One region of the Amphibacillus xylanus NBRC 15112 genome, then DNA from elsewhere that is predicted to be linked to it. Evidence: riboswitches for the same ligand, from Rfam matches in the RefSeq annotation. Region 1 holds a riboswitch; each other region holds the start of a gene.
What was found. A riboswitch is a leader RNA that binds a small molecule or an ion and turns the genes downstream of it on or off. The one in region 1 is predicted to bind thiamine pyrophosphate.
Positions count from the first base shown of each region.

Region 1 (7,894 bases):
TGTATATATGGAACAACAGTCGAGTCACCCCATTGCTGATGCGATCACAACATCGTTTAAAGATTTAGATTTAGGTGCTGTTGACGATCGTACACCAATTGAAGAAATTGCCGGTGCAGGGGTTAAAAAAGGCGATATCATAGTAGCTAAACCTACTGCATTAAAGAATTTTGAAGACCCATATAACTATCGTGAGAAGGTAGCAGCTGAAAATACTGCTGTCTTAGTTGGCAAAGCTAATCAAATTGTTGGGTACTTCTTATTAGCTGATCAAATCCGAAGCGAATCAGCTGAAGCAGTTGCTGGTTTTCAGGCTGAGGATATTAAGGTTAATTTAATTACTGGCGATCATGAATTGGTTGCTAAAAAAGTTGCTAGTGAAATTAAAGTTGACCATTATTATTCTAACTGCTCACCTGAGGAAAAAATAAAATTTATTCAAGCTGATCAAGACAATCATCATGTTGTCGGTATGATTGGTGATGGTATTAACGATGCCCCTGCTCTTGCTCAAGCAGATATTGGGATAGCTATGGGCAGTGGTTCGTCAGTCGCCATGGAGTCATCTGATGTTGTCATCGTCAAAAATAATTTAGCCAAATTGTTATACAGCTTTAAATTAAGTCAGCGATTAAATAAAATTATTGTTCAAAATGTGATTTTTTCAATTGCAGTGATTGTCTCATTGATTGGTTTAAATATTGTTGGTTGGCTAGGTTTGCCGTTGGGTGTTGTATTTCATGAAGGATCAACAATTTTAGTAATCTTAAATGGGTTACGTTTGTTAAGGCAAAAAGACTAGATCAGGTTTTCCAGTTGAATTAATAACATTTATCCATCAGTATTCCAATCAAATGAGAAGGTAACGAATCGATGTTAGAAGAATATTAAAGTACTTTAATAGTGGTTATATGTACTTGGTGGGCTATAGTCGACTGTCGACTTCTATTCGTTAACTTTTAATCATAGCCCATTTTAAACAATTTAATATCTCTATTATTGTTCTCTCACCCTACAGATCACATTCAACTGGACACATAAAAATAATCCACCGTATTAATAAAGAGAATGGTGGATTATTTTTATTATAATCAAAAAGGTATTATTTAATTTACTACTTAAGGCCCTACTCTAAATACTACTGTAGCACGATGAGGGGCTTTCAGCATAGCTTTATTATTTGATAAAGTATGATTGATCGAAAGAGGGCCTAACGAAACATTTACACTAGTATTAGAACCACCAGGATCTGAAGCGTACTGCATTTGGAAAATACCCGTCCTTTTGTTTTTTGTGTCTACTTTATAACTAACGTGTCCTTTGTAGTATGCCGCATTTCCACTCCACCGCCATGTAGCACCATTATTAGCATCAATCTCATATGGTCTACCACCTGCATTTCCGTAATATTGCCAAGTATTGTATGTTTGTTGTCTAGTCATAATTCTTGCTTCATAAGAGTTGGGAACTATATCTAAGTTTGATTCTTTAGTAAATCCTACAAACTCTCTGGGTGCTGTTTCCTTTTTCGTCCATTCGAAAAGAGCAATTATCCGTTGAACTTTCTGTCCATTGTTTGCTGTAGAAAACTGAAGCTTTAGGTCAGATGTTGGAATTACATTAAACGGTGAGACATAGTTAGGTGAAGTATTATATATAGCCGGAAGTTCTACTAGATTTCCATCCGGGTCAATAATATACTCTTTGATTTCCCCTGGATAATAATTTAGCTTTCTATCTGGATTATTTTCTATGTCCTCACCAAAGTCAGCTATGAGTATTTCTTTCAAACCAATATCCATTAGATTAATTTCCGCTTCTGACAAACCATAACTTAAAAGTTTTGAATTGTAATAACTCTCCAAATCCTCATAGGCATAGACATTGCTATCAATTACAATTAAACCACACAAAAAGATTACTGATAACAAGAAACCCAAAAACACTTTTTTAAAAGACATTTGCACCTCTCCTTTATTATGGTATATTATATATAATATACCATAATAACTTCCGTGTAAATGATAATTTACAAAAAAATGTAAAGTGAGGAATAAAAAGATGAAGATAAAGATTACCCCTCTTTTATTAACAATCAATGCTATATTGTTAGTGTTTATTTTATTATTATTAGTCTTTAAAGAACCAATTTCCGTAACTACTGAACCTGCACAAGAAAGTTACGTCCCTAATAGTTCTTATGAAGTCGCACAATTAAGTGAGAATATCATTGCGATCGTGAGTACAGATTATTATTCTGCGGACTTTGGCGAATTAATTGCATTAGAGTTTGATCCTGATACTGATACATTTAATGTGATTAGTAATTTTGATATTAGAGATAATTGGGTGCCTAACTAACTTGTCATTTGATCTGATCTATATTATGATGAAACCAATTCAATAGCTTTGACTACTAGGGGTGCCGATGGGATCGGCTGAGAGGAAAGAATTCAATCTTTCTAACCCTTTTGAACCTGATCTAGTTCGTACTAGCGGAGGGAAGTAGCACTTCTTTAACCTATCAGGTTCTTCTTTCGCTGCAACTGACAGCTTTTAGTCAATGCAACAACAAAAGGAGGACTATTTTTTATGAAAAAAACAAATCAATTGACGCTAATTGCTGCCTTTATTGCAATTGGCGTCGTCGGGGCAAGCTTTCTCTGGTTTCCAACTGGGATTGCGCAAGCGTACCCTGTACAACATGCGATTAATGTCATTAGTGCCATCATTTTAGGACCTGTTCCGACAGTCATAATTGCTTTTGGCATAGGTCTTGTACGTAATGCTTTGGGGCTTGGTACATTACTTGCTTTTCCTGGCGGTATGATTGGTGCTTTACTAGCTGGTCTCTTCTATCGCTATCGTAAGCAAATAAGTTCAGCCGTCATCGGTGAAGTAGTTGGGACTGGAATGATCGGTTCACTCCTTTCTATTCCAATTGCACGTCTCGTTATGGGGCAGACTGTTGGTGTTTTCGCTTTTGTACCTGGGTTTTTGGTAAGTAGTGTTTTAGGTGCTATCATTGCGGCATTAGTTGCACCAAAATTATTAGCATATTTTAAACGTCACCATTGAGGCTGGGACAAAACTCAGCTAAGATGAAAAAGGAATTCAGTTAATCAAATGGATTCCTTTTTTACCATCATCATTTAATAGGATGATCATCTCTAATATAAATTAAAGGTGTCACTTTGTGATTCTCACTCTGGGTGGACGCTCTCCGCGGGATCGGCGTCAACTTTTATTGCTCCACTACCGTGTCGCAATAAGGGTTTTCTGACTCGATCTTTTCCCGCAGGAGTCGCCATCCGCCGTTTAAATCACTCGATAGGCGCTCGTTAAATAAGAAAACAATGAACTCTGATTAGCGTAATTGGCAGTGAACTTAAGAAAATGCACTGCCAATTACGCTAAAAATCCAATCAACCAAAACAATCACAAAAATAAAAATAGTTCTATTTACAAAAAAATCGTAAATAGAACTATTTTTTACTCAGTGAGACTAGTTATGTCCAAGCCACTTTTTTAATTTATATTTTAATTTTCACGCATTGAATGTCATAATAAAAGGGTAAGACTATTCTAAGTAGGTGAACAATATGCTAATAAAAAACGCACAAATATATACCGAACAGGAAGTAGTGAACGGACATCTTCTTATTGATCGAGGTAAGATAGCACAGATTTACCGTGAGTTACCACAAGATTTGCCCAAAGATATTGAGATGATTGAAGCGAATTATTTAAATCTTATCCCTGGTTTTATTGATACGCATATTCACGGTGCAAACGGGGCTGATGTAATGGATCAAACACCTGAGTCGATTGAAACAATTGCTAAGTTCCTTGTTACTGAGGGAACGACAAGCTTCCTTGCCACAACGATTACACAGTCAAAAGAAAATATTGAGCATGCTTTAGAAAATCTTGCTCATTATAACAATATCGACAATGGTGCTGAAATGATTGGAATTCATCTTGAAGGACCATTTGTAGAAAAATCAAAAGCTGGCGCACAACCGTTAGAATATATTATCAAACCAGATTTAGAATTATTTAACCATTGGCAACAAGTAGCAAACCGAACAATCAAAACAGTAACAATCGCACCAGAGCATGATCAAGATTTTCAATTTACTTCAGCTCTAAGAGCAGAAAATATCAATGTATCCGCCGGTCACACTGCTATGAATTTTTCAGCAATGAAACAGGCTGTTGCAAATGGAGTAAATCAAGTGACGCATCTATGTAATGCAATGAATGGGATTCATCACCGAGATATTGGGGTTGTTGGAGGTACATTCTTACTTGAAGATGTGTACGCTGAAATTATTGCAGATGGGATTCACGTTGATCCAGCTATGCTAGCATTAATTTATCAAAATATTGGACCTAATCGATTAATCTTAATCACTGACTCAATGCGTGCGAAAGGACTTCATCCAGGAATTTATGAATTAGGAGGCCAGCCTGTTCAAGTGAATGAAGATCGTGCTGTTTTAGCTAACGGTGTACTCGCAGGAAGTGTCTTAAAAATGATTGATGGTGCAAAGCAATTTTTTGCTATACCTGAGGTCACTATTCATGATATTATTTTAATGGCATCAATTAATCCGGCAAAGCAAGCAGGTGTTTTTCATGAAAAAGGCTCAATTGCAGTCGGAAAAGATGCAGATTTATTACTAGTAGATAATGATCTTGATTTAAAGCTAACCTTTAAAAAAGGGAAAATTGTATATCAAGGAGTGAGCCAATGAAGATTGTAAAAGTAAGTGACTATCAAGAAATGAGTGAATGGGCTGGAAAACAGGTCGTTCAGAAAGTTAATGAATTAAGTAAGCCTATTTTAGGTCTAGCAACAGGTTCTACGCCTGAAGGACTATATCAATACTTAATTGACGCCTATAAAAACGAAGAGGTTTCTTTTAAGAATGTCACGACATTTAATTTAGATGAATACATTGGACTGGATAGTGATGATCCAAATAGTTATCGCTATTTTATGAATGAAAAATTGTTTAACCATATTGATATTGATCCGAATAATGTACATTTACCAAACGGTGTAGCTGATGATTTAGAAAAAGAATGTAAGGATTATGAAGCCGCAATTAAAGAGGTTGGTGCAATTGACTTACAGATTCTCGGTCTAGGTGTAAATGGACACATCGCTTTCAATGAGCCAGGTACTTCGTTTGAGAGCCGGACCCAGATTACTGATTTAGTTGAAGAAACTATTGAGGCTAATTCACGATTCTTTGACAATAAAGAGGATGTACCCACACAAGCAATTACGATGGGGATTAAAACAATCATGGAAAGTAAAGAAATTATTTTACTTGCTTCAGGAGAAAATAAAGCTCAAGCTGTTAAGCAATTAATTGAAGGTGAAGTAACTGAAAACTTCCCTGCATCAATTTTACATCATCACCCTCAAGTAACAATTGTAATAGATCAAGCAGCTGCTTCATTGCTAAAATAAATTACAACCAACAATGCTTTGATTGATAATCTACGCATTGTTGGTTTTTTTATTTATGTTTCGATTCTTCAATTATGAGTTTAAATAAATAGACAAGCTCATCCTGTTCAATCATTTTCTCTACTGACGTTTGGTCTGTTAAATCAATTGATCTAATTGTGTTTCCAGTTGAATTAATCCAATCCCCTATTCACAGGACAAAGGATTTAACTAACAAATAAATTTTTATGAAAACAGTTGAAATTTGCATTTTTTCATATTAAAATGGTCTTAGGCGAAAAAGTTGCGTTAGGCAAACTTTTTAGGTTAGTCACATCTTTTGTATTGTTTTTTTATAATATTAAGATACTTATTAATAATCGAATGAATTTCATAATGACTTAATTGGCTATAAAACACGAACAATTGGGTTACAGATGACGCGGTGATTTCCACTCTAGGCGGACGCTTTCGGGCCTACAGGATGTAGGTCATGCAAGCGTCGTCACACGACGTGACGGTTTTAGCTTGCCTTCGTTAAACTCAGCTAATTGATAAAAGCTTTCCAAGCTTTTATCACTGGATCTTCGGACACGATTGTTCCCGCTGGAGTCGCCGCCTGCCGTTCCAATCACTTGATTAGGCTTCTTTATTTACGTGTGATATTGTATTTTTATTTGTAATCGTTCGTGTTCTTAACTAGATTTTTGTATTATGAAATTGACTCACTTAGATTAATAATCATAAAGTATTTAGGAAATAAATAATCTGAAATTAATAAAAAGAGAAGAAGGGATTTTGAAAATGGATGGTAACATATGGCTTGCATTTGGTTTAACTTTATTTGCCGGTTTAGCTACTGGGATCGGAAGTATACTCGCATTCTTTACAAAAACTACTAATACTAAATTTCTTTCATTTGCACTAGGATTTTCAGCGGGTGTGATGATTTATGTTTCTATGGTTGAAATCTTTTTTAAAGCTAAGGATTCTTTAGTTGGTGAGCTTGGTATAGTTAAAGGTTCATGGGTAACGGTGATTAGTTTCTTTGGAGGTATGCTTGTTATTGGTCTAATTGATCAATTGATTCCACAGGAAGGAAACCCACATGAAGTGAAGAAAGTTGAGGATATGGATAAAAAGCCCTCAACACTGAAAGATAAGAGTTTATTAAAAATGGGAACATTCACTGCTTTAGCAATTGCAATTCATAACTTCCCTGAAGGGATTGCTACATTTACTGCTACATTGCAAGACCCTGCCCTAGGTATTCCAATTGCAATTGCCGTTGCGATTCATAATATTCCTGAAGGGATTGCTGTATCCGTTCCGATTTATTACGCAACCGGTAGTAAGCGTAAAGCATTTAAATTATCATTTTTATCAGGTGTAGCTGAACCAGCTGGAGCAATTATTGCATATCTTTTATTAATGCCATTTTTAACAGATACACTATTCGGTATTATCTTTGCAGGAGTGGCTGGAATTATGGTCTTTATCTCTTTAGATGAGTTAATTCCTGCAGCAAAACGTTATGATGAAACACATAGATCAATTTACGGTGTGATTTCAGGTATGGCTGTTATGGCGATTAGTTTGTTGTTAATGTTGTAATGTAAATAAGCCTTTGTCACTCAAAATGTGAGTGGCAAAGGCTTTTATTTTTACTCTGTGATAATTTCATGAACACGATAGAAAGAATACAACGAAGTAGGTACTTCTGTAATAAATCTCGAGATACCACCAATAGCAATTAGCGTTAAATCGTGCATCGCTCTAGTACAAGCAGTATATAGTAAGTAACGCTCAAGTTCATTTAAATATTGATTTGTCGATGCGTCATAAACAATCACGCCATCAAATTCAATGCCTTTTGCTAAATAAACAGGGATAACATGAATGCCTGTTTTGAATGTATGCGTTTCTTGATCAATCAGTTGTACTTGATCATACGATTTCTTCAATAATTGGGCTAGCTCTCTCGCTTCGTCCATCGTTTTTGTAATGACTGCGATATGCGGATATTTACGATTTAGATAGTTATCAATACAATCGTATAGTTTATACTCTGCAATTGTTTGATTATCAAGTTCATATACTGTTGGTTTACTTCCTTCTCGGTTAAATGGTTCTATTTTATCCCCATCTTCAATAAATGATCTCGTAAATTCAACAATTGGTCGAGTCGAGCGATAGCTTCTCATTAATGTGACGCGCTCTGTATTCTCAATTGCATCTTCTGTTAAAATATTATTAGTCAAACTATGATAATAAATCGTTTGATTAACATCTCCTAGTAACGTCATTCGACTGTTAGGATAGATATAGGTTAAATAACGTAGCTGGAACGTAGAATAATCTTGAGCTTCGTCTATAATAATATGCTTAATTGCCCGATTCTCCTCAAACCCGACAATCATCTTCTCAAAA
Region 1 is NC_018704.1:2,255,781-2,263,674, forward strand. It holds gene AXY_RS10810 (heavy metal translocating P-type ATPase) at 1-802, shown strand, start outside; gene AXY_RS10815 (hypothetical protein) at 1,119-1,961, opposite strand; gene AXY_RS10820 (hypothetical protein) at 2,062-2,361, shown strand; TPP riboswitch at 2,409-2,521, shown strand; gene thiW (energy coupling factor transporter S component ThiW) at 2,593-3,078, shown strand; gene nagA (N-acetylglucosamine-6-phosphate deacetylase) at 3,603-4,760, shown strand; gene nagB (glucosamine-6-phosphate deaminase) at 4,757-5,485, shown strand; gene zupT (zinc transporter ZupT) at 6,269-7,078, shown strand; gene helD (RNA polymerase recycling motor HelD) at 7,129-7,894, opposite strand, start outside.

Region 2 (7,894 bases), 810 kb from region 1:
TCAACCTCGTATCCTTGACTACGCAATAAAGGCACTTCATGGTTGACGAACATTCCACTAACGGCGTCGACTTGTTCAGAGATTAAAGAAGAACCTAATTCGAATTCAACGTTAATCATTTCAAGCTCATCATAGTTCCCACCATCATGTTCAACGATCGTTTTGACTAACGCTTCATTAATTGGAATACCAGGGTAACCAACTTTTTTATCGACTAATTCTTTTGGTGAATGAATTGGATTATCTTCTCGATATACGACGTGGTTTAATGGTTCACGAACGACTGCCGCAACAGCTTTAATTGGAATATCTTCATTCGCCTTCGCCATTATAACATCTGGCTGATAATAAAGGCCCATCGTTACTTTTCCAGAAGCGGCCAAGGTTAATGGATCTGTCGGATTCGCTGGGAATTGAAATGTAACAACGATATTTTCTTCCTCAAAATATCCTTTTTCCTGGGCTACATATAAATAACTATGTACAGCATTTGGATACCAATCTAACATAATCGAGACGGTTTCTTTTTCATCATTTGTTGTTGACTCTCTAGCATCCTTGCTCTCTGTTTCATCTTCAGTGCAAGCAACGAGCATCAATATTGTTATTAACATAAGGGAAAATAGCATCACTTTACTTCTCATCATAAACCCTCCATTTCATAAAAATTTTTTCTAAAAAAACGACAATAGCAAATAACAGCATACCTATTAATGATAAGATGACAATCGGAGCAAATACACCGGCTCCATCAAATTGAGCCATCATTCGACGGCTAAAATAACCTAACCCTGCTTGAGCTCCTAGCCATTCACCAATAGCAGCTCCAATCACACTCATCGGTACGGCAACTTTCATACCTGAGAAAAATGAAGGTAAAGCAGAAGGTACTTCAAGTTTAAAAAAGATTTGTCTTTTATTAGCTCCCATGGATTGTAATAATTCTTTTAATTGATAATTCGTTGAACGAAAGCCATCGAAAGTGCTGACTGTAATCGGGAAAAAGGTAATAATAATTGTGACGACTACTTTACTCCAAATCGAATAGCCAAACCATAAGACGAAAATTGGAGCAAGTGCAATGATCGGAATCGTCTGAGACGTTATTAAAATTGGATAAAACATTTTTTCTAAACTTTTAAATAGATTCATACTAATTGCTAAACTAATACCTAATACAATTGAAATAGATAGTCCGATTGCAATGACGCTTAATGTAATAGGCAGGTGATGTAACAATAATACTTCTTTCAGTTCCCACAAGGTCCATACAATATCTGTAGGTGTAGGTAAGATGAAACTTTTATCCACCATTCGTGCACCGATTTCCCAGATCGTTAGCAATATCAATATAAATATGAATGAACTGATATAATTTCGCATCATGACATCCTCGTTCTGAACTGTTCGATTAGTTGATTTTTTAATAATATGACTTCTCTTTTATCTAAATCATTCCTAGTGCGTGGTCTATTTAATGGAACTTCAATCGAGTGTAATGAAGTAATCGGGGTTTCTTTTACGATATAGACTCGATCTGATAAAAACAACGCTTCGGATATATCGTGTGTAATGAATAAGATGGTCGACTGTTGTTTTTCCCATTGTTCTAATAACCATTCTTGCATATACATCTTTGTCATTGCATCTAGGGCGGAAAATGGCTCATCGAGTAAAAGAATATCAGATCCAGATAAAGTTGCCCGCAAAAATGAAACCCGCTGTTTCATACCACCAGATAATTCGTGGGGGTATTTGTCTTCGTATCCTTCTAGTCCAAACTCTTTTAGAAGTATCTGCACTTGTTTATCGTCACGTTTCCTTTTAATTTCAGGAACGAGCTGGGCATTTTGTCTAATAGTTCTCCAAGGCATTAGCAAATCTTGTTGTGGCATATAGCCGACTTTTCCAAATCGAGATTGTTCAATACGTCCATTTAAGTAAATATCGCCCTCATTAGGTTGTTCAAGACCGACGATTAATCGGAAAATGGTGGACTTTCCTGAACCACTAGCTCCAACGATGCTGACGAACTCTCCTTTTGGAATCGAAAAAGTCAGTTTATTTAAAATAGGTCTTTCATCGTGTCCTCGTCCATATTGAAAAGATACTTCGTCAAATTTAATTGCAGTTTTATTTTCTTGAGACATATATTTACTCCTTACATGAAGGCGGAGATGTATTGAAGTCTTCTCCGCATCAATCGTTTATCAATTAAACGTTAGCTAATTTTGATACTGGCCACATCGAAATATTTTCTGCCATATCCCAAAACATATACTCAAAGTAGCTCGTTTTAATAAATATGTCTTCTAATTTATCTAACTCATGTTCGGGCTTACCTTTAGCAATTTCATTGATTAAATGGATACAATCATCAGCAATTTTCGTAAAGCCTTCTGATGAGTACATTTTTACCCAGTTGCCATACAATTCATGATCTAATGCATCTGGCCACTTAGCTAATTCCTTTCCGATCCAGTTGTAACTCCAAGCACACGCAAGGACTGCTGCGACTGCGTTTTCAACTCCACCGAGTTGTGCTTGGCTAATCATATAACTTGTATAAGCTGTCATCGTTGATGAGGGTTTCGTTGCTTCTAATGCTTCATTAGAAATACCAAATTTCTCAGCATATTCACGGTGTAAATCCATTTCAAAGTTCATTGTACCGTGTAGCAAATTAGCGAAAATTGTCATCGTTTTCAAATCGTTTGCTTTCGTAGCACCTATAGCAAAAACACGTGAATACTCGATTAAATAAACATAGTCTTGCTTCATATAATGAATAAACTTTCCTTTGTCTAACGTACCTTCTCCAATCCCTTTAACGAAAGGGTGCTCTAAATAACTGTCCCAAACGGGCTTTACTTTCTCAAATAAACGATCCGTAAATTGCATGTATATTCTCTCCCTATTTTATTATTTGAATAATGAACCAAAAAAACCATTCCTACAAGCGTAAGGAATGGTTTACAATACACAACAAAAATTAAGATAGTTGTTTTGTCCGCCATCACTTCCCTACGCTAGTATGACCTAGATCAGGTTCAAAGGGTCAAGACATGTCTTTCTCAGCAATATTGCTCCCCTAGTGATTCATTTATTCAGTTACTCATAGACAACCATAAAGTAAAGGTATTGTCAAGTGTCTATGTTTTTTAAGCGATCAAAATCACGGTTATTCATCAATGATTCGTCTATTTCCTCTAAAAATGAACATCAACACAGACAAATTGAAACGAATCCAAATGTGGCATCTGTTTCAGATCGCTCAATTCAATATACAGCTGAGTTTAAATTTAAGGCTGTTCAGGAAAATTTAGCAGGAAAAGGCCCAGTTCAAATCTTTAGAGTAGCTGGATTTGATTTAGAAATCATTGGATTAAAGAGAGCTCAGAGTGCATTGAACCGTTGGAGGTCTACCTATAAAACATTTGGTGAACAAGGTTTTCTAGAAGGGCGTCGTGGGAAAGGCAACACAGGTCGTCCGCGTGCTGAAAAACTATCAGCTTACAAAAAATTAGAGAAGGCTGAAGCACGTATTCGACTTTTAGAAGCTGAGTTAACACTTCTAAAAAAGCTCGACGAAATGGAAAGGGAGGCGAAGAAGAGACAGTTCTAACACCAAGAGAAAAATACCAAGCAATCAATGAAACAATTCGTCTGTATCAACTAAAAAATATGACACGCTATTTATGCCAAGTCGCGAATATCAGTCCAAGCGGCTATTATAAATGGCTTCAAAATGCAGAAAAATGATGCACTTCGTGAAGAATCAGATTATCAAGATTATTTATTACTGAAATCGATTTATGATAAAGCGAAAGAGAAAATTGGTTATCGAGGATTTTATATGGCGTTAGTTGATGTATTAGACCAACCCATGAATCATAAAAAGATTCTTCGTTTAATGCGTAAATTCAACTTATACGCAAAAGTACGTCGTGTGAATCCTTATCGCCATATAGCAAAAGCAACAGCGTCACACCGCCGTATACCAAATCATTTAAATCGCGAGTTTAACCAAGATGAGCCAGGGAAAGTATTCTTAACCGATATGACATACTTACAATATCGAGGTGGTCAAACAGCTTATTTATCTTGCGTAAAAAATGTCGCTACAAGAGAAATCGTCGCCTATGCACTATCAACAACACTTAAAATGTCGATTGTGTATGAGACACTTGAACAATTAAATATGCATCTAGATGGTAATCTTCATCTGGAAGCAACGATTCATTCCGATCAAGGGTTTCATTATACGCCTCCAGCAATTCAGTAACTTATAAAAGAATTGGAGCTAAAACAGTCGATGTCACGCCGAGGAAACTGCCTTGACAATGCGCCAATGGAGTCGTTCTTTGGTCATTTTGAAGATGAAGTGGATTATAAGGAAGCTGAAAACTTAGCTGAATTACATACGTTAGTCGTAGAGTATATGAATCATTACAACCATACAAGAAAGCAATGGACATTAAATAAGATGACCCCGGCAACCTACCGAAGTCATCTAATCGCAGCATAAGAGCAACTATATCCCTTTTTATTAAACTGTCTAGAAAATAGGGTTCAGTTCAAGTTACTGCTTTCAGTTTTTTTAAATAGAATTTCATTTATTCTGTCAACTCTCCAATTGGAAATCTATTCCATCAACTCAACCCCTATTTTTAGCACTTCTCACTCCAATAACAAAAAGGATTCCACCTGTTTATTCATATAAAATAAACATAGGTGAAACCATATAAACCTTATTCTATCAACACTTCAACTCTTCTTATCCGTCCACTCTTGACATCAATGCAACCAACTCGATGTGGGACGAGTTGATAGAATTGATGTATTTGCGTTTTTTAATGAAATAGTCGTATGCGGGAACATATCCACCATTTGTACCATTTACGAAGACTATTAACTTGGGTTTTATGGCATTTCAATCTCATTTATAAATTTATATTCTTGTGTGTATGCACCTTTGGCGAGTACTTTCAAGAGTGTACCTTCCTCAAGTCTAGTACTGGTCGTAAATACCACTTGTTTAGTCTCTCCTTTTTCAGTGACACCCTCCTCCTTATATTTATATCTTCCGTTATCATCTGCAGGTTCATTTTGAATCTCAATATAGACATATTCTTGTTCAAGCAATGGATTAAAACGATCGAATGGCTCGCGAAAGAAGAAATATAGGCTTCCAAAAACAACGACTACAACAATACAGGATATTAAGAACTTTTTCATAACTTTTCTTCCTTTCTATAGAGCATTTGTGACAATGCTTTTGTAATATTGAATAGTAAACACGGCAAACGTAAGATAGATGACAATATACGCTGCCATACTAATGATGATTGGGGTAATCATGCTTGCAGCCATGAGAACAGAACCTACGTTAAGAGCAAAAGCAGCATGAATTAACCCAATTCCCAGAGGAATTAAATAAACAAAGAGCTGTTTACGAATGATCCCTTTCATAATATCATTTACTCGAAATCCTAGTTGCCTTAGGGTTCGATAATGGTTCTTTTCTTGTTCAGCCTCTGTCATTTGTTTAAAGTACAAAATACTTCCTGTTGAAAGGATAAATACAAAGCCTAAAATACCGGCGATGAAAATAAGTATACCAAAGGTTTGACGGGATCCCTCGTATGTGGAATAAAAGTCAGTGATATATAGGTCACTATCCACATTCCTTAGAAAGATGTTAGAAGCCATATCTGATTTCTCAGTATCTAGTAAGTGAAACACATCAAATATCAACAGTTCTTTGTGCTCGTCCTCTAGGATGCTTTCCCTCATTTTCTCGAAGGTTTCATTAGAAACAAGTAATTGTTCGCCATAGAATCTGTAATTCATCACATTTTCAAGCCTAAACTTGGAGACTGTTAGTGAATTTGCTTGATGTTTTGATGCAAACTGCACTTTTTTTGGAAATGAGGTATCCATTCCCTCTATAATGGCTCGTGTATTATAGTAGATTGCTTCACCATCTTGGGGAATCTGAACATCTAATCCAGCCTGGTCCATTTGCTCTGCTGAAAAAAGCATAAACCTTCTATGGCGATTATCTACACTTGAATCCTGCTCTACCCATGTGCCATTAAATCGCATGGCTTCTAGTTGATAATGTTCGAATCCAATTTGCTCCTCCTCTAACCTACTTGATATAATAGCGGCTTCCTCCTGCATATTTTCCACTGCAAAGTCAAAAGGCATAGCCAATCTCACATCTTTTTCCGTTGAATAGTATAAGGAATATGAAAGTGAAATCATCGTAATGGTTGCAGCAGACAATACAGTGATTAAGGTTAAGGAATTGGCGTGACCTTTCATTCTGTGCATTAATGGGGCAACCGACAGGCTATTATACAAGCCCAGATTCCCATTTTTCTTTTTTCGAAAAACATTTAATATCCAGCTTATTGTCGTATGGAAGACTAAATAGGTTCCCAGTATGGTACTAGCTAGGACTACTAACATAAGAAACATCAGCAAATCTGCATGCTCTACAATCAAGGTAGACACATAATAGCCAAACCCTATTAAACTTAATCCTGCTATCCCTAAAATGCTTGAAAGGATAGTTGGACGCTTGACAAAGTAATCATTTTGATTATTTGCTTTAAACAATTGTATTAGTGTTCTGCGATAAACTGTCAATATAATTTGTAATGATGTGACAGCAATTAAGCAAGTAAAAACTGCAATTGTTTGGATGACTGCTTGGCAGGATAAGGTTAAACCAACCATAGCTTCAAGACCTATCAGGTTCATAAACAGTAAAAGAAAGAGTCGCGAGAGCAAAGCTCCAACGATCATTCCAATAAGTAAAGCTCCTAAAGCAAGAATAGTGTGCTCCAAGATTAGTACCCGAGCTACCCAAGCCTTAGACAAGCCAATTAACTGATACAATCCAATTTCTTGACTACGCCTTCTAATAAAGATGCTCGTAGCGTACATCGTAAAAACAATGGTAATGAAAATAAGTAATAATCCAGCCACTTGAAAGGCCGTAGAGAAGAGGGTACTATCATTGGCCATATTCATAATAGTTCGGTCATTCTGCAGGGTAGCAAAGATAAAATACAAACTTATACTGAAAATCATCGAGAAAAAATAGAGATAATACATTTTGATGTTCTTTCGCATGCTGCGAGTCACTAATTTTTTTATAGTCATTTCTAGCTACCCCCTCCAAGAACAGCTTGCATATCGAGAATATCCTTAAAGAAGTATTCTCTCGTTTTCTCTCCCCGATACAATTCAGAAAAAACTCTTCCATCCTTTAGAAAGATTACCCGATTACAATAGCTCGATGCCAACGGGTCATGAGTAACCATAACTATAGTGACTTGGCGTTTTTTATTAATCTCACATAACTTTTCTAATAAATTAGAAGCTGCTTTTGAGTCAAGGGCTCCAGTAGGTTCATCAGCAAAAACAATTGCAGGTGAGTGAATTAACGCTCGCGCTGCAGAAGTTCGTTGCTTTTCACCTCCTGAAATTTCGAAAGGGTATTTATTGGCCAACTGCTTGATTCCTAACATCCCCGAAATTGCATTAAACTCTTTTTCGGCCTCATCTTTACTTATTTTTGTTAGAGAAACAGGTAACAATATGTTTTCTTTTACCGTTAATGTATCAAGCAAATTGTAATCCTGAAAAATAAAGCCTAGATGCTTTCGCCTAATATTTGATAGTTGGGTATCTTTCATTTTTGAAATCTCTTGATCATTTATAAAAATATTTCCTCCTGTGGCACGATCAATTGTGGCTAAGGTGTTGAGTAGTGTTGTCTTACCAGAACCCGAAGGACCCATGACACCAACAAACTCACCTTCTATAACACGAAGATTTATTCCTTTTAAGACCTCTTGAGTATTTCCCTTTGTGCCAT
Region 2 is NC_018704.1:495,915-503,808, reverse strand. It holds gene AXY_RS02650 (ABC transporter substrate-binding protein) at 1-644, opposite strand, end outside; gene AXY_RS02645 (ABC transporter permease) at 634-1,383, opposite strand; gene AXY_RS02640 (ABC transporter ATP-binding protein) at 1,383-2,150, opposite strand; gene tenA (thiaminase II) at 2,215-2,901, opposite strand; TPP riboswitch at 3,005-3,103, opposite strand; partial or broken gene AXY_RS12475 (IS3 family transposase) at 3,155-4,528, shown strand; gene AXY_RS02620 (YxeA family protein) at 4,924-5,238, opposite strand; gene AXY_RS02615 (FtsX-like permease family protein) at 5,254-7,176, opposite strand; gene AXY_RS02610 (ABC transporter ATP-binding protein) at 7,179-7,894, opposite strand, start outside.
Region 2: it holds a riboswitch for thiamine pyrophosphate, as region 1 does, so the genes downstream of both, tenA (thiaminase II) here and thiW (energy coupling factor transporter S component ThiW) in region 1, are expected to answer to the same signal.

Region 3 (7,894 bases), 620 kb from region 1:
CCACTTGAACGTTAACGTGTTTGACCGCGAAACATTATTAGATGCAATGGAGCGTCCAGAGGAATATCCTCAATTAACAATCCGTGTATCAGGTTACGCTGTTAACTTCATTAAGTTGACTAGAGAACAACAAATTGATGTTATTAACCGTACTTTCCACGAAAGTCTATAAGAATTAAAATATTGGGAGAAGATTCATCTTCTCCCATACTTATACGATCGAATAATATTTATTATGGCCGATCGTATAAGTATCATCAGATTAATTGCGCCATAATATCGAGTTTATTTTTTAGTTAGGGAGGGCACAACATGACAGTTAAAGGCCGGATTCACTCAATTGAAACATTAGGTACTGTAGATGGACCAGGGTTACGTTATGTAATATTTACACAAGGATGCTTACTGCGTTGTCAGTTCTGTCATAATCCAGATACATGGAAGATGTCAGGTGGTAAGGAAATGACTGTTGCAGAAATTATAGAAGACATTAAGGATTTCCAACCATACTTTGAATCATCTAATGGGGGAGTAACAGTAAGTGGTGGTGAACCACTTCTCCAAGCGGAGTTTCTGCTAGAACTATTTACGGAGCTTAAGAAACTTGGTATTCATACGTGTATTGACACATCAGGTGGTTGCTTTAGTCGTTCACCAAGATTTATGAAAACACTTGATGCATTATTAGAAGTAACAGATTTAATATTATATGACCTTAAGCAAATTGATGACGAGAAGCATAAGAAGTTGACAGGTGTATCTAATAGTCACATTTTGGATATGGCACGCTATTTAGATGAAAAGCAAGTACCAATCTGGGTTCGCCACGTATTGGTACCAGGTGGAAGTGACGATGATCAGCTTCTACAACGCTTATCCGACTTTATTGCGACACTGTCTAACGTTCAGAAAATCGATGTTTTACCATATCATGAACTCGGTGTTTACAAATGGTCAGAGCTAGGATTAGACTATCCATTACAAGGAGTTAAACCACCAACTGAAGATCGAGTTAAAAATGCCGAAGACATCTTAAATCGCAGAAAAACTATTCCATTAAACTAAATATATATTAAACAAATTGAACACTGAAATGAGATGGTTAATAGCTCTCAAACTAGGTGTTCTTTTTGTATCTTTATTTTTTATGTTTAGCAGTTGTGAAATTAAGGAATACTAAATTAAGTATTAAAAACACAATGAGGAGAGGATTATAAGTGAGTAAAGTTATGTTCACTTCTAAAGCTACAGCGAAAGGCGGCAGGGAGGGTCATGTTAAATCAGATGATGGAATAATAGATTTAAAGCTGGTTGATCCAGCAGGTGGCAGTGATGAAAAAGGCTCAAACCCTGAACAGTTATTTGCTGCAGGCTATGCAGCTTGTTATGATGGAGCGCTAAACTTAATGGCATCTAGACAGAAGAAAGAGATTGAATCTGAGATAACTGCAGAAGTTAGTTTAATGCAGGATAGTGATGATAAAGGATTTAAAATAGGTGTTATTTTAAATGTTCATATAAAAGGTGTATCACAAGAGGAAGCTGAGCATTTGGCTGAACTAGCTCATAATTTCTGTCCGTACTCGAAAGCAACGCGAAACAACATTAATGTCAACTTAAATGTAAAAGCACTTTAATCGCTTTTTAAAAGATTCGATGAAGAAATAGGCTTCATCGAATTTTTTTGTTAAACTATAGGTATAATGAATCTTAACTATGATAATGTTCATTTATATTTATATATATATATATAGGAGTGACTATAATGGAAGTAGTATTGGTATATACGAGCATGACTGGTAATACAGAAGAAATTGCTCATATCCTTAAAGATAAAGTAGAAGCATTTAATTTATCTGTGAAGAAATTTCACGTTGAGTTTGACGATATAATGGCACTTGATTTAAAGAATTATGATGCGATTTTATTTGGAACATATACTTGGGGTGACGCTGACTTGCCATTTGAACTAGAAGATTTCTATGAAGATTTAGCAGATGAAGATCTAACGGGCAAAGTCGTCGGTCTATTCGGTTCATGTGATTCATATTATGAATTTTATGGTGCTGCAATTGAAAAAATGGCTGAACAGTTCAGAGCGATTGGGGCAGAAGTTATCGATCCATTACTTAAAATTGAGCTAGCTCCAGAACCTGAAGATGATGAAAAGATTGATCAATTCGTTGAGGAATTCGTAAAACAAGTCAACAACACGAAGTAGGTTATGCTAATATTTGTTTAGTTAGATTAACTTTATTGGATTTTACTAAAAAAAGGTATATAATTGTTGTTATAGCGAGAGAAAATGAGGTTGTTATAAATGTTAAAAGAAATCATGTCGTGGTTATACGCAATAGTAATTGCATTAGTGATTGTAGTGCTAGTAAGAACGTTTGTTATGACGCCATCAGTTGTAAAAGGAGATTCTATGCAACCGAACCTTTATGACGGTGACCGAATTATTATTAGTAAACTGAGTGAGATTGATCGATTTGATGAGATTGCATTCGTCGCACCGAATGGCGTAGATAATTATGTTAAACGTGTCATCGGACTTCCAGGTGATGAAATTGAGATTATTGATGATCGCTTATATATTAATGATGTTGCCTACGATGAAGACTATTTAACAGACATGAACTCAGAAGAAATATTAGTTAAATATTTTAAATCAACAGAAATACCAGATGGAACTTATTTTGTGATGGGTGATAATCGTAAATTTAGCTATGACAGCAGAGCATTTGGTGTGATTGATGAAGATTCAATTATTGGCGAAGTTGTTTTTAGAATCTGGCCGTTAGATTCAATCGGTATCGTTAAACCATAATCAAGATTTTTGCATAAAAAATTAGTTTGTGTTTAGATGAAGATACAAAAATTAAATATGTTTTTTTCCACTAGGGGCGCGTATGACGCTGAGATAAAGATTTTTCTTTGGTCCCTTTGAACCTGATTAGGTTAGTACCTACGTAGGAAAGTGGAGCATTTCTTATATTATTTGGATTATTTATTAATAATGTAAACCGCTCCTATGTTAGGGGTGGTTTTTTTATTAAAAATTTTAAGGGGGAAATGCAATGTCTAATGTAAAAATAGCTCTAACAATAGCGGGTACAGATCCAACTGGTGGTGCCGGGATTCAAGCGGATTTAAAAACATTTCAGGAGCGGGAAGTTTATGGCATGAGCGTTTTAACATCTGCAGTAGCGCAAAATACTTTAGGGGTTCTAGATATTCACCATCTGCCACTTGATTTCATTAATCAACAGCTAGAGTCAGTTTTTTCTGATATAAAACCAAATGCGATTAAAACAGGAATGATCGCGACAATTGAAATGATGGAATTAATTTCGCATTATTTACGAGAATATCCTGAAATCCCATACTGCTTAGATCCTGTAATGGTTGCAACAAGTGGTGATGTATTAATGGAAGAGATCTCACAGACTATTATAAAAGAACAGTTAGTTCCATTAGCTACAGTGGCTACACCAAATTTGTCAGAAGCAGAGATATTAGTTGGAAGGTCAATTCGCACGATCGAAGAAATGGAAAGAGCAGCTATTGAAATTGTCGCTGAACTTGGAGCTAAAACTGTTGTCGTTAAAGGAGGCCATCTTGATGGTGAGGCAATAGATGTTTTTTATGATGGTAATCAGTTGTATCATCTAAGTTCAGAGCGATTTCATACGGTTCATACACATGGAACGGGCTGCACGTTCTCTGCTGTAATAACTGCAGAACTTGCCAAAGGAAAATCAATTTTTGAAGCGGTCGAGCAAGGGAAGGCTTATATAACCGATGCCATTAAGTATTCATTAGAATTAGGGAAAGGTAACGGACCGACGAACCACTGGGGTTATCGTTTACAGGGCTTGCCGAATGAGCGTGGTGAGAAATAATGAAACAATCAATCATTAAACTTGTTGAACAAATCAAGCAAGAGCGACCATTGATCCATAATATCACAAATCAAGTCGTAATGAATTTTACTGCGAATGGATTATACGCACTTGGCGCATTGCCGATTATGGCACATGAAAAAAATGAAGTAAAAGAGATCGTTGCACATGCAGATGCGCTCGTATTAAATATTGGGACATTAACAACGGAAATATTGGAATCGATGATCGTAGCGGGTCATGCTGCAAATAAAAAAGGCATTCCAGTTGTGTTTGACCCAGTTGGTGTAGGTGTCACGACATTTCGTAGCCATGCAGCTCAACGAATTATGTCAGAGATTAATTTATCACTTATTCGAGGAAATGCAGCAGAGATAAGTCATTTAGCTGGTCTTAGAGCAACAGCTAGAGGTGTCGATGCTTCGGAAGTTTTAGATGGGCCATCTATTATTAAGCAATCAACTCAGAAGCTTAATGTTCCAATTTTAATGACAGGGAAAGTTGATTATATTGCTAATCAAGAAATTCTTTATCAAGTATCCAATGGATCAGAATTATTAACAAAAGTAACGGGTGCGGGATGCTTACTGTCATCAATTGCAGGTGCTTTCTTGGCGGTTAGCGAATCGTGTATTTTAGCAGTAGTAGCTGCAGTTAGTTATTTTACAATTGCGGCAGAGAAGGCAGCAGAAAAGACATCTTTCCCAGGACAGTTTCAAATTGAATTATTAGATGCTCTATCTAGTATTACTGAAGCTGATATTATAGATCGACTTTGCTTAGAGAAAGTAGGTGAATAGTACGTGGTATTTAATCGAGAATCATTAGCTGTCTATTTTATTTTAGGTAGCCAGAATGTGAAGGATAAAGATCCGCTTTTCATCTTAGAAGAAGCATTAAAGGGTGGGATCAGTTGTTTTCAATTTCGAGAGAAAGGTTTTAGCGCTAAATCGGGGTCTGAAAAATATGATTTAGCAAGACAAATGCAAAAGCTCTGTCACCAATATCGCGTTCCGTTTTTTGTCAATGATGATCTTGAACTAGCTATTAATCTCAATGCAGATGGCATTCATGTTGGACAGGATGATATACCGGTTAATCAGATTAGAGAAATAGCACCTGAAACGATGAAAATTGGCTTATCGACTACATCTGTAGAAGAAGCGATTGAAGCGGCACGTTTAGGAGTAGATTATATTGGAGTAGGACCAATTTTTCCAACGATGACAAAATCAGATGCTAAAGCGCCAATTAGTTTATCAGGCATTCAAAAGATTAGAAATGCTGTTTCAGATATTCCGATTGTTGCGATTGGTGGAATTGAGCTGACTGATGTAGTTTCTGTTAGAAAAGCAGGTGCAGATGGTGTTGCTGTTATTTCAGCAATTAGTTTAGCTGACGAACCCCAGTTAGCAGCTCAAGCATTTGTAAATTTGAGTGCTAATCAATAATTAGATCTGATTGTTGTATTTCTTAAAGGTAAAAAATTGAGAAGCCAATGAATTAAGTTGGTTTCTCGATTTTTTAAATGTGCTTAACTAAAATAACTGGATTCATAAATATAACAAAAACGACTATAATTAAATTAGTCAGTTAATCTTTCTATATGTTAGAATGTAAAGAGATTAGAAAGAGAGAGGTGTTGACAACAATGCTTAATAGAAGAATTGAAATTTTCTTAATCATTATGGGGATGGCTATTTTCTTTTTCTTTGGTATTTCAGGAGTGACAATGATCAATGTTCATGGTGATGACGAGGCAGCACTTGAAATATACGAACAATTCATGCAAGAGGAAGCCGCTGAACTAGAAAATGTCCCAACCTACGACGAATTTGTTGAAACTTTGCGTACTGCAGGTGTTATTACGCTAGTGCTAGCTGAAGCTGCTGGAATTGTTAGCATACTATTATTAAAAAATGATAAACGACCAAAAGTGGCAGGTGTTCTTCTTTTAATAGTAGGTATATTCGTTAGTTCTCTTCAATTCATTATCGCCTTGGTTGGTAGTGTATTCTTTATCATTGCTGCGATGATGGCGTTATTCCGTAAACGGAAATTAGCTTAAAGTACATAGTTAAAGGAGTTGATCTAAATGGGGAAGATAAATGTAGCCATTGTGTTCGGTGGTAAGTCTGCAGAACATGAGGTTTCACTTCAATCAGCTAAGAATATTATTGATGCGATAGATCGTGAGAAATACGATGTTGTGTTAATTGGCGTCGATAAGGACGGTTGTTGGCAAGTAAATGAGGAAGATTCATTTTTACTTAATGAGCACGACCCTAAAGCTATTTCACTCAAAAAAACAAGCAGTAAGATTGCTATTTTACCAGGAGAAAAGCAAGGACAAGTATTTGACTATGAGACGAAAGAAGTCTTGCCTCAAATTGATGTTGTTTTTCCAATTATTCATGGAACTCTTGGTGAAGACGGTAGTATGCAAGGATTATTAAGAACGCTTAATCTGCCTTTTGTCGGGGTTGATTTATTAGGTTCAGCGGTAAGTATGGATAAAGATTTTGCCAAGCGGATTTTACGTGATGCAGGAATCGCTGTTGCTAATGGGCTTGTCTATAAGAAATTTGAACAATCAAATATTGATTTCAACTTTGTCCAAAGTAAATTAGGCTTACCATTATTCGTTAAGCCAGTTAATCAAGGATCATCAGTTGGGGTAAATAAAGTTGAAACAAAGGCTGAGTTCGATCAAGCGATAGCCGAAGCGTATATGTATGACGATAAAGTTTTAATTGAGGAAGCAATCGTAGGTCGTGAAATTGAGTGTGCTGTTCTTGGTAATGATGAGCCAATTGCTTCATTGCCAGGTGAAATCCTCCCTCAAACAGACTTTTACTCATATGAATCAAAATATATTGATGATTCAGGAGCGGTATTGTCAGCACCAGCAGAATTAACGGATGAACAAACGGAAAAAGTTCAAAATGAAGCTATTCGAGTGTTTAAGACGTTAGATTGTGAAGGAATGGCGCGAGTTGATTTCTTTATGAAGTCAGATGGAACATTAATCGTAAATGAAGTGAATACTGTTCCCGGTTTTACGAAAATCAGTATGTATCCTCGATTATGGGGAATAACTGGATTACCATATCCTAAGCTGATTGATCGCTTAATTGAGTTAGCATTCGAGCGTCACGAACGAAAGCAACAATTAAAAAGTGCCGTATTTGAATAATAAAAAACCTTCAATCGTTAGTGAATTTGAAATTAACTTCAAAATCAGCTAATCATTGAAGGTTTTATGTTTTTATTCAGAAGTGTTCCTGTTGTTTTTTCTTCGATAGCCAAAATAAATCAAGCCACCAATTGCTGCAATCACGATTAATATTGGTAAGTTACCAACAATAAAAACAAATAAGTTTGTAGCTCCAATCAACAGATTGTTATAACTAATTAACCACTGTTCCTTAGTTCTTTCCCATACATTTAAATTCTGTTCATGGGCAAATTCAGTTTGTAGCTCCGTCAAATTGAGTTCAACAGTAGCTAGATCTGCTCGGTTATTAATGTAATTCATTTGACCTTTAATCATTTCAATTTCGTATTGGACATTCGATAAATCTCTAGAAATATTCAAGAGATCTTCAGTTGACTTAGCTTCCTCCATAAATGCTAAGAGTCGAGCCTCAAGCTCCTGTCGAGATTTTAGCCGTGTCTCTAAGTCTACATATTGTTCTGTCACATCTTCTCCGACTAAGTCCCGATGCTGAATATAGATTTGATCATGACCATCTAAAAAGTCAAAAAACAAATTTAAGCTCTCTTGAGGGATGCGGAGTGTCAGATGACCGTAATGCAACTCATCGTCTAAAAGGCTCGTTTGATTTGAAACAACGTAACCATTCATCTCATTTACAGTTTGTTCGATGCTTGATACGACTTCTAAATATTGTTTTACTTCCAATTCAAGATAGGCATTATAAATAATTCTTCGATTCACGTTTTCTAACTGTTTTAAATCAGGCGCT
Region 3 is NC_018704.1:307,341-315,234, forward strand. It holds gene pflB (formate C-acetyltransferase) at 1-172, shown strand, start outside; gene pflA (pyruvate formate-lyase-activating protein) at 313-1,065, shown strand; gene AXY_RS01640 (organic hydroperoxide resistance protein) at 1,218-1,637, shown strand; gene AXY_RS01645 (flavodoxin) at 1,766-2,221, shown strand; gene lepB (signal peptidase I) at 2,321-2,830, shown strand; TPP riboswitch at 2,893-2,996, shown strand; gene thiD (bifunctional hydroxymethylpyrimidine kinase/phosphomethylpyrimidine kinase) at 3,081-3,905, shown strand; gene thiM (hydroxyethylthiazole kinase) at 3,905-4,705, shown strand; gene thiE (thiamine phosphate synthase) at 4,709-5,356, shown strand; gene AXY_RS01670 (DUF4064 domain-containing protein) at 5,557-5,973, shown strand; gene ddlA (D-alanine--D-alanine ligase) at 6,001-7,101, shown strand; gene AXY_RS01680 (DUF4349 domain-containing protein) at 7,174-7,894, opposite strand, start outside.
Region 3: it holds a riboswitch for thiamine pyrophosphate, as region 1 does, so the genes downstream of both, thiD (bifunctional hydroxymethylpyrimidine kinase/phosphomethylpyrimidine kinase) here and thiW (energy coupling factor transporter S component ThiW) in region 1, are expected to answer to the same signal.

Region 4 (7,894 bases), 150 kb from region 1:
CATGATCCATCTTTCATATCAACCGTATCTACTTTATATTTATCAGGTTCTCTCATGAGCCAATTCTGAAGAGATGTACCTATGTAACTGTTTTTTCCAGTGATTAATATATTTTTCATTTTGCCACTGTCTCCTCAGCTTTAGAATTATTAGAGTTTTCTTCAGCTGCTTTAGCTTTAACCCCAGTCCCACCTTCAACAACTCCATCACTCTTAAACACACTAACAATCGTACCGAAAAAGCATTTCACATCCATAATAAAACCAATCCGATCAACATATTCACCATCTAGCTTCGCTTTGATTTCGATCGGCAATTCATCTCGTCCGTTAATTTGCGCCCAACCTGTGAGTCCGACCGGAACATCATTAGCACCGTATTTATCCCTTTCAGCAATCAAATCGAATTGATTCCATAGTGCGGGTCTTGGGCCAATAATGCTCATTTCACCTTTTACGATGTTAATAATTTGTGGTAATTCATCTAAGCTTGTTTTTCTTAAAAACTTGCCTACTCTAGTAATCCATTGATCTGGGTTGTCGAGTAGATGTGTTGGTGTGTCTTTAGGTGTGTCAATTCTCATTGTTCTGAACTTCAGAATATGAAAATGACTCTTGTGGATGCCGATGCGCTTTTGTTTGAAAAGCACGGGTCCTCGCGAGTCAATTTTTATGGCAATAATAAGAATTAGAAAAATAGGGGATAGTAAAATTAGACCTAATAATGATAGTATGATGTCAATTAATCTCTTGGTAGTCATGTAATTCATAATAATCTTCCCCCTGTGTCTGGTTGCTTGTCTGTAACGTTCGTTATTTAAGTTTATCTTACCTTAAATTTGTTAAAGTTACTATCAATTAAGATTACAGTTTGGTTAAGAAATGCTAGTTTTGATCTTTTGTTCGGCAAAAACGATGTCCATAATGGCGTCTTTAACTTGAACATTATCAAATTGCTCAAATGTGTCGATTAGCTGTAAGACTGGATTAATGTCAACTTGGTCTGTTTTGCCGATATATATCTTCTCGTATACTTCTCTTGGATGAATTTCATCCTTATTAAGTAGTTCTTCGTACATTTTCTCACCTGGTCGAATACCAGTGAATTTAATTTCAATGTCATCAGTTGAATAGCCTGATAGGTTGATCATATTTTTTGCCAGGTCAACAATTTTAACAGGCTCGCCCATATCGAGGACGAAAATTTCTCCACCATTTGCAAGTGTGCCTGCTTGAATCACAAGTCTTGTCGCTTCTGGTATCGTCATAAAATAACGTGTCATCTCTGGGTGTGTGACTGTAACTGGTCCACCTTCTGCTATTTGTTCTTTAAATAGTGGGATAACTGAGCCACGGCTACCTAGTACATTACCAAAACGGACGGCAACGAATTTCGTTTTACTTCGTGTCGCAAGGTCTTGGATGATCATTTCTGCAATACGTTTTGTACCGCCCATAACGTTAGTTGGGTTAACGGCTTTATCCGTTGAGACTAAAACAAATGTATGAACATTGAATACATCGGCTGCTTCTGCAACATTTTTCGTTCCGATGACATTGTTTTTAATCGCTTCATGTGGATTATATTCCATGAGTGGCACATGCTTATGTGCAGCTGCATGATAGATAATCCACGGTTGATATTGTTTTACAATATTAAAGATTCGGTCACGGTCTTGGACATCAGCTATAAGTGGAATAATTTCAGTAGTCGTATGTCCGTATGTCTTCTGTAATTCTTTTTCGATTGTATAAATACTAAACTCACCATGGCCGACTAATAGAATTCTTGACGGATTAAAGCGCATCAGCTGACGGCAAATCTCCGACCCGATCGATCCTCCTGCACCTGTTACCATAACGGTATTGTCAGTCACATATGTTGAGATTGCATCGATATCAAGCTCTACCGGTGGACGTCCGAGGACATCCTCCACGTCGATATTTCTTAACATTTTAACCGATACACGACCAGTCGCAAGGTCTTCAAGTTTCGGCAAAATTTGTACCTTCTTCGCTGTGTTATTACAACGATTAATAATTGCCTTAAGTTCACCATTTCGAATTGATGGTATGGCAATAATTATATGTTCAATTTGCTTGGCTTCAACGATTGCTTCGATTTCTTCAGTCGTACCTAGGACAGGTAGATTAAAGACGTGCATTTTTTGCTTCATCGGATCATCATCAACAAATCCAATTGGGTTTAAGTCTACGTCTGTTTGCCCGTTTGTAAGTTGTCTGGCGATCATCGCTCCCGCATCACCTGCACCAATAATTAATGTACGCTTTCGATTTGGATTTGGATTAATATAGTGATCTCGGAAAACCCGCCAAATAAAGCGTGAACCACCGATCACAGTTAAATGAATGAGCCACGTAACGAGCATTGCCCGGCGATAAATCTTAAAATCATTAATGAAGTACTGGAAAACTGCTGTTGATAGATTCGCTAATGTAACAGAGTAGATAATCGCTTTTAATTCTTTAACACTCGCATATGCCCAAATCTTATGATAGAGTTTAAAAATTAAAGCATAGATAAAATGAAAGATTAATAGTCCGATTGCGCTAAAGCATACGATATTAGTATCCCAATCTGATCGTGCAGGATAAACAACCCATGCCGCTAGGAATATAGCTGTTGCAATCATAAGTGAGTCAAGCAATATAAGTGAGATAAGTCGCTTGCGATATGACATGATTACTTGCCCCTTTTTTCGAAAATTCAGGTAATTGAAAATCGTACGGTGGAGCTTGCCACCGATCAGTTTATTCTTCTGCTCTTAGTTGATCTGTTAAATCAAACAGGAGCTTTTTAACATCTTCGCCGATTTCTTTATTTTTCAGTGCGAATTCAATCGTCGTTTCAATGAAACCGAGTTGTTCCCCTACATCGTAGCGACGTCCTTGGAAGTCATAGGCGTATACTTTCTGAATTTCATTTAACATTTGGATTGCGTCTGTTAATTGAATTTCTCCACCTGCACCGATTTGATGACGCTCTAAGAATCGGAAAATTTCAGGTGTAAACACGTAGCGTCCCATAATCGCTAGATTTGATGGTGCAGTACCTAGTGGTGGCTTCTCAACAAAATGATCCACTTCATAGAGTCGACCATTCACCTTTGCACCTGGATCTACGATTCCGTAGCGTTCAGTTAATGCTTCTGGCACTTGTTGAACACCAATCACTGATGATTGTTTATCTTCAAATTGATTAATCAATTGTTTTAAGCATGGTACGTCACTTTCAACAATATCATCACCGAGTAGCACCGCAAATGGCTCATCACCGATAAATTTACGAGCACACCAAACTGCATGTCCAAGACCTTTTGGTTCTTTTTGACGAATATAGTGAATATCCGCTAAATTTGTAGATTGCTCAACTTTATGTAACAAATCTAGTTTGTTTTTAGCCTTTAGATTTTGCTCAAGCTCTGGTGCGAAATCAAAGTGATCCTCAATCGCACGTTTACCTTTTCCGGTTACGATAATAATATCTTCGATGCCCGAAGCAACTGCTTCCTCGACGATGTATTGAATTGTCGGTTTATCAACAATTGGTAACATTTCTTTCGGCATCGCCTTTGTCACTGGTAAAAACCGAGTCCCTAGACCGGCTGCTGGGATAATTGCTTTTTTTACTTTCGCCATATGAAACATGCTCCTTTTTATTGATCTATTAGTATGTGCCAAATTGATTAGCCATTTGAGTTATATTAACCCACCATTTGGGAATGGTGAGTTTTTCCCTTAAAATAGACCGAGGAATTTCTTCCGTTTAATCATTATTGGCTCATCAATGTAGACCATCTTATTATCGACGATCTGTTGGGCGTTGTCCATAAATGTGAATAGAGTGTGCTGCCCGTATTGTTCTGTGATTATTTGGTTTGCTTCACGCATATAGAAGCCTCTTGACTTCGTGTTATGTGCGTCTGATGCGATAAAGTGTGTTAAATTATGTTCAATTAATTCATGTGTGAATTTTTTTATTTTTGTACCGAATTTGCCTACTAGGCTTGCGGCAGTAATTTGTGTTAATGCACCGTTTCTAACGAAGTGGTAGAGCTGTCCTGGTTGTTCCCGTAAGACTGTGTTTCTTTCTGGGTGAACGATGATTGGGATTAAGTCCTTCATCTGAATGTCAAATAACAGCTGTTCTGTATATCGTGGAATATGTTCTGTTGGTAGCTCAATAAAAATATAGCGACTTGCTCCGTTTAAGGTTAGAATTTCGTCGGCTTCGTAACCTTCAATCAGTTCACCATGAACTCTTACTTCTTGCCCAGGCAAAATTGTCAATGGGATCTCCTCTTGTTGGATTCGATCATTTAATCTAGTTAAATCGGAAAGTACTGATTTTTTCGGATTATTGTAACGCCCATTTTTATGATGTGGGGTTGCTATTATCGTATGAATGCCTTCTGCGACGGCTAGTCTTGCCATGGCTACGCTGTCTTCTAGATGTTTTGCTCCGTCGTCTACACCGGGTAGTATATGACAATGTATATCTATCATATTGACAACCTCCTCATCTGTAATTTTTGTACAGCAATAATATTATAACAGTTTTTTTCATAGAATGGAACCAATTTTGTGACTCTTTTCCATAATTTCAGCAAAATTTTTAGGCATATTAGCTTATATTAACTGTGATTTTATCTAATTTTTGGGTCATTTGTCCTATTGGAGCGCTTGATATGACAGTTTTTGTGTGATTTTTCAGGTTTTGATTTGGAAATTGTTTTTTGTGATAGGGAAAAATGAGGATTTGTCACTAGAAATTCACATTTTTAACTATTTGTTGGGTTGTGACTAAAAAATCCGCACATCTTATGTCGATGTACGGATTTGTTTCTGGATATGTGAGCTAGGTTCCAGTTTGAATTTGGGTTATTTTGTTGTCGCAGCTACAAGGTGTGGGCGTTTATTAAATAGAAAGCTTACGGCAGCAACATTTATTACAAATGATGGGATGAGGTACGAGCTGTTATAAACGAGTGAGTAGACCCAAATATTCATCCCTTCGATTAATGATTCAAAGAAGACAACTCCTGCAACATAGTGTGTGATAAATCTAAGTGTGATACCAATTAATACACCAACTGTCACCATGCCGACGAATCGTTTGGTATTGTTATTTTTTAATGCTGCTTGAACAGCTGGTGCGAGTAGTCCCGCAAATCCTAATACCATAAATGCGATTGGATAGTCGAGAATACCCTGTATCGGGTGACCAATCCATGCTGTTCCTGTTGCAACTTGGAGAATCCCAAAAAGTAAGCCAGACAGTAGGCCTCCTTTTAAGCCCCAACGAAATGCAACGATAAAGACTGGGATCATCGCAAATGAGATTGAACCACCTTGTGCCCAGATTTTAAATGACAGAAATGGAATGATGTCTAAAATAAGTGCTAGTGCTGTAAAGATAGCCACCTCAATGAAAAATAGTGTACGTTTAGATTGCATACTTCTTCCCCCTTATATTTTTGGGTTTTATTGATTGGATTTGTGGAATATTCCTCCAATCTTTTTAACAATAAAAAAGCAATGTGCCAAGGGGATGCTTCCTGATGGGGAACCCGCTCACATTGCTTGTTACTTTATGCAAAAATACCATCAAAAAAGCCACCATCCCTACGCTAGAATTATCTAACAGGTTCATAGGGTCAGAACAATGCGTGTTCAATCTCAGCCGACTCAATCAGCTCCCCCTGTAGGCTTGTGCTATTTACTTTTTTATTACTAGGTATTAGTATAAAGGATTTAAATTCAGAATTCAAGAGGAATGATTTTAGGAGAATAAGATAGAACCGGATGATTGAGGATGTTAGAATTTTGATTTGGGTGCGTTCGCACTATGGTGTGGTGCGAATTTTCTTGATTGGGTGCGTTCGCACACTGTTTATGTGCGATATTTTGAATTTGGGTGCGTTCGCACTATCAAGTGGTGCGATTTTTCTTGATTGGGTGCGTTCGCACTATCAAGGAGTGCGAAATCCGGGAATTGAGTGCGTTCGCACCCGAATTGGGATTATCGGGAAAATGGAGCGTGAATTTTTTCATAAAAAAACTTGCGCAATAACGCGCAAGTTCTATTCTCCGTAATAATAATACTGATCTTTTGATGTTTGGACGTCGTTTAGTACGGCTCCAAGTAATTTTGCTTTGGCTGGTTCAAGCAGTTCTTTTGCTTTAATCGCAGATTCCTGGTCTGTTTGCTTACTACGAATAACGAGTAGTGAGCCATCAACAAAGTTGGCAAGTAACTGAGCATCTGTTACTGCAAGAACAGGTGGTGTATCAAAAATAACTAGATCATACTGGTCTTTTGCCTCGTCAATTAAGCGACGCATCTTATTCGAGCCGAGTAATTCTGATGGATTCGGCGGAATTGGACCAGATGGTAAAATGTCTAGATTTGGGACATCAGATTTAATTGCTGCTTCGTTAAGCTCATACTCACCAACGAGTAAACTACTTAAACCACGGCGGTTGTCGATTCTAAATGTATAGTGAACAGTTGGTTTACGCATGTCGGCGTCAACTAAAAGCACCTTCTTTTCTTGTTGGGCAAAAACGATCGCTAGGTTGGCAATCGTAAGTGATTTACCTTCTGACGGGTTAGCTGATGTCACGAGCATCGTTTCAAGTGTATCGTCTACCGCAGTAAACTGTAAATTTGTTCGAATCGTACGGAATTGCTCAGAGATTGGTGAGCGTGGATTCAGTTTAGTAATTAAATGTCTAGCTGCTTGTTTAACTGGTCTTTTATGTTTAGCCATTATATGTTACTCCCCTTTCTCTAGCTTGACGTCTATTTGCATGTTGTTGTATGTGCACGAGGTCAGTTTCTTGAACTTTTGCCACAACACCAATGACAGGGAGACCAACAATTTTTTCAACGTCAGTTTCTGTTTTTACAGTTGTATCTAAGTATTCAAATAAGAATGCTAAACCAACACCAACCATACCACCTAAGACAAAGGCGATAGCAATATTTAGTGTGAGATTTGGACTCACTGGTGTCGGGTTTGCTGGTAGAACTGCAGGATTTAATATATTTACGTTATCAACATTCATTAATTCGTCTATTTGATCTTGGAAAACTTCAACGGTCACATTGGCAAGATCAACTGCCATCTTTGGATCGGGATCTGTAGCCGAGACGGTTACCACTTGTGATCCATTCTCATTTGTGACGGAAATTTTTTCAGCAAGTGCTGATGGTGAGATTGTCAATTGAAGTTCATCAATCACTTCATCAAGAATCCGGTTACTTCTGATAATTACGCTATAGGTATTGATTAATTCAACGTTTGTTCGAATTTCATTTAATTCTACTGTTGCGTTGGGTTGATTTTGATTCACAAGAAATTGTGAATTAGCTCGATAAATTGGTGTGATAAAAAAGTATGTAAATATACCGCTTATAATCGCTGATCCTATTGTTAGGACAATGATTAATCCTAGTCTCTTTTTAATTATCTGAGCGATCTCTTTTAGTGTAATTGTTTCCTCCATTTAGTTTGATCCTCCAATGTTTAGTTGAGTAGTCCTGAATTGGACAAAAATATACAAAAAACATTATAGCATATTTTTTTATAAAATTGGTAAATTAATTTAATATAATGATTTTACGTCATTACTTTTAGCAATTGGTATAATATTTTTTCAGAATATTAGGAAAATTGTTCTTTTTTATTAACACTTTATTGGCTTATTTGTAATATTTGATATAATAGAGTTTGTAAGCGAATTCATTTTATGGGGGCTTTCATATGTTGATCGATCATTTTATCGAAAAAAGACTTTTTACACATAATTTTCAGCCCATCTATCACTTAAACAGTCATCAGTGTCTTGGATTTGAAGCGCTAATGAGG
Region 4 is NC_018704.1:2,101,031-2,108,924, forward strand. It holds gene AXY_RS10150 (NAD-dependent epimerase/dehydratase family protein) at 1-119, opposite strand, end outside; gene AXY_RS10155 (sugar transferase) at 116-769, opposite strand; gene AXY_RS10160 (polysaccharide biosynthesis protein) at 875-2,701, opposite strand; gene galU (UTP--glucose-1-phosphate uridylyltransferase GalU) at 2,772-3,659, opposite strand; gene AXY_RS10170 (tyrosine-protein phosphatase) at 3,759-4,526, opposite strand; gene thiT (energy-coupled thiamine transporter ThiT) at 4,902-5,477, opposite strand; TPP riboswitch at 5,626-5,733, opposite strand; gene AXY_RS10185 (CpsD/CapB family tyrosine-protein kinase) at 6,104-6,793, opposite strand; gene AXY_RS10190 (YveK family protein) at 6,786-7,532, opposite strand; gene AXY_RS10195 (EAL domain-containing protein) at 7,790-7,894, shown strand, end outside.
Region 4: it holds a riboswitch for thiamine pyrophosphate, as region 1 does, so the genes downstream of both, thiT (energy-coupled thiamine transporter ThiT) here and thiW (energy coupling factor transporter S component ThiW) in region 1, are expected to answer to the same signal.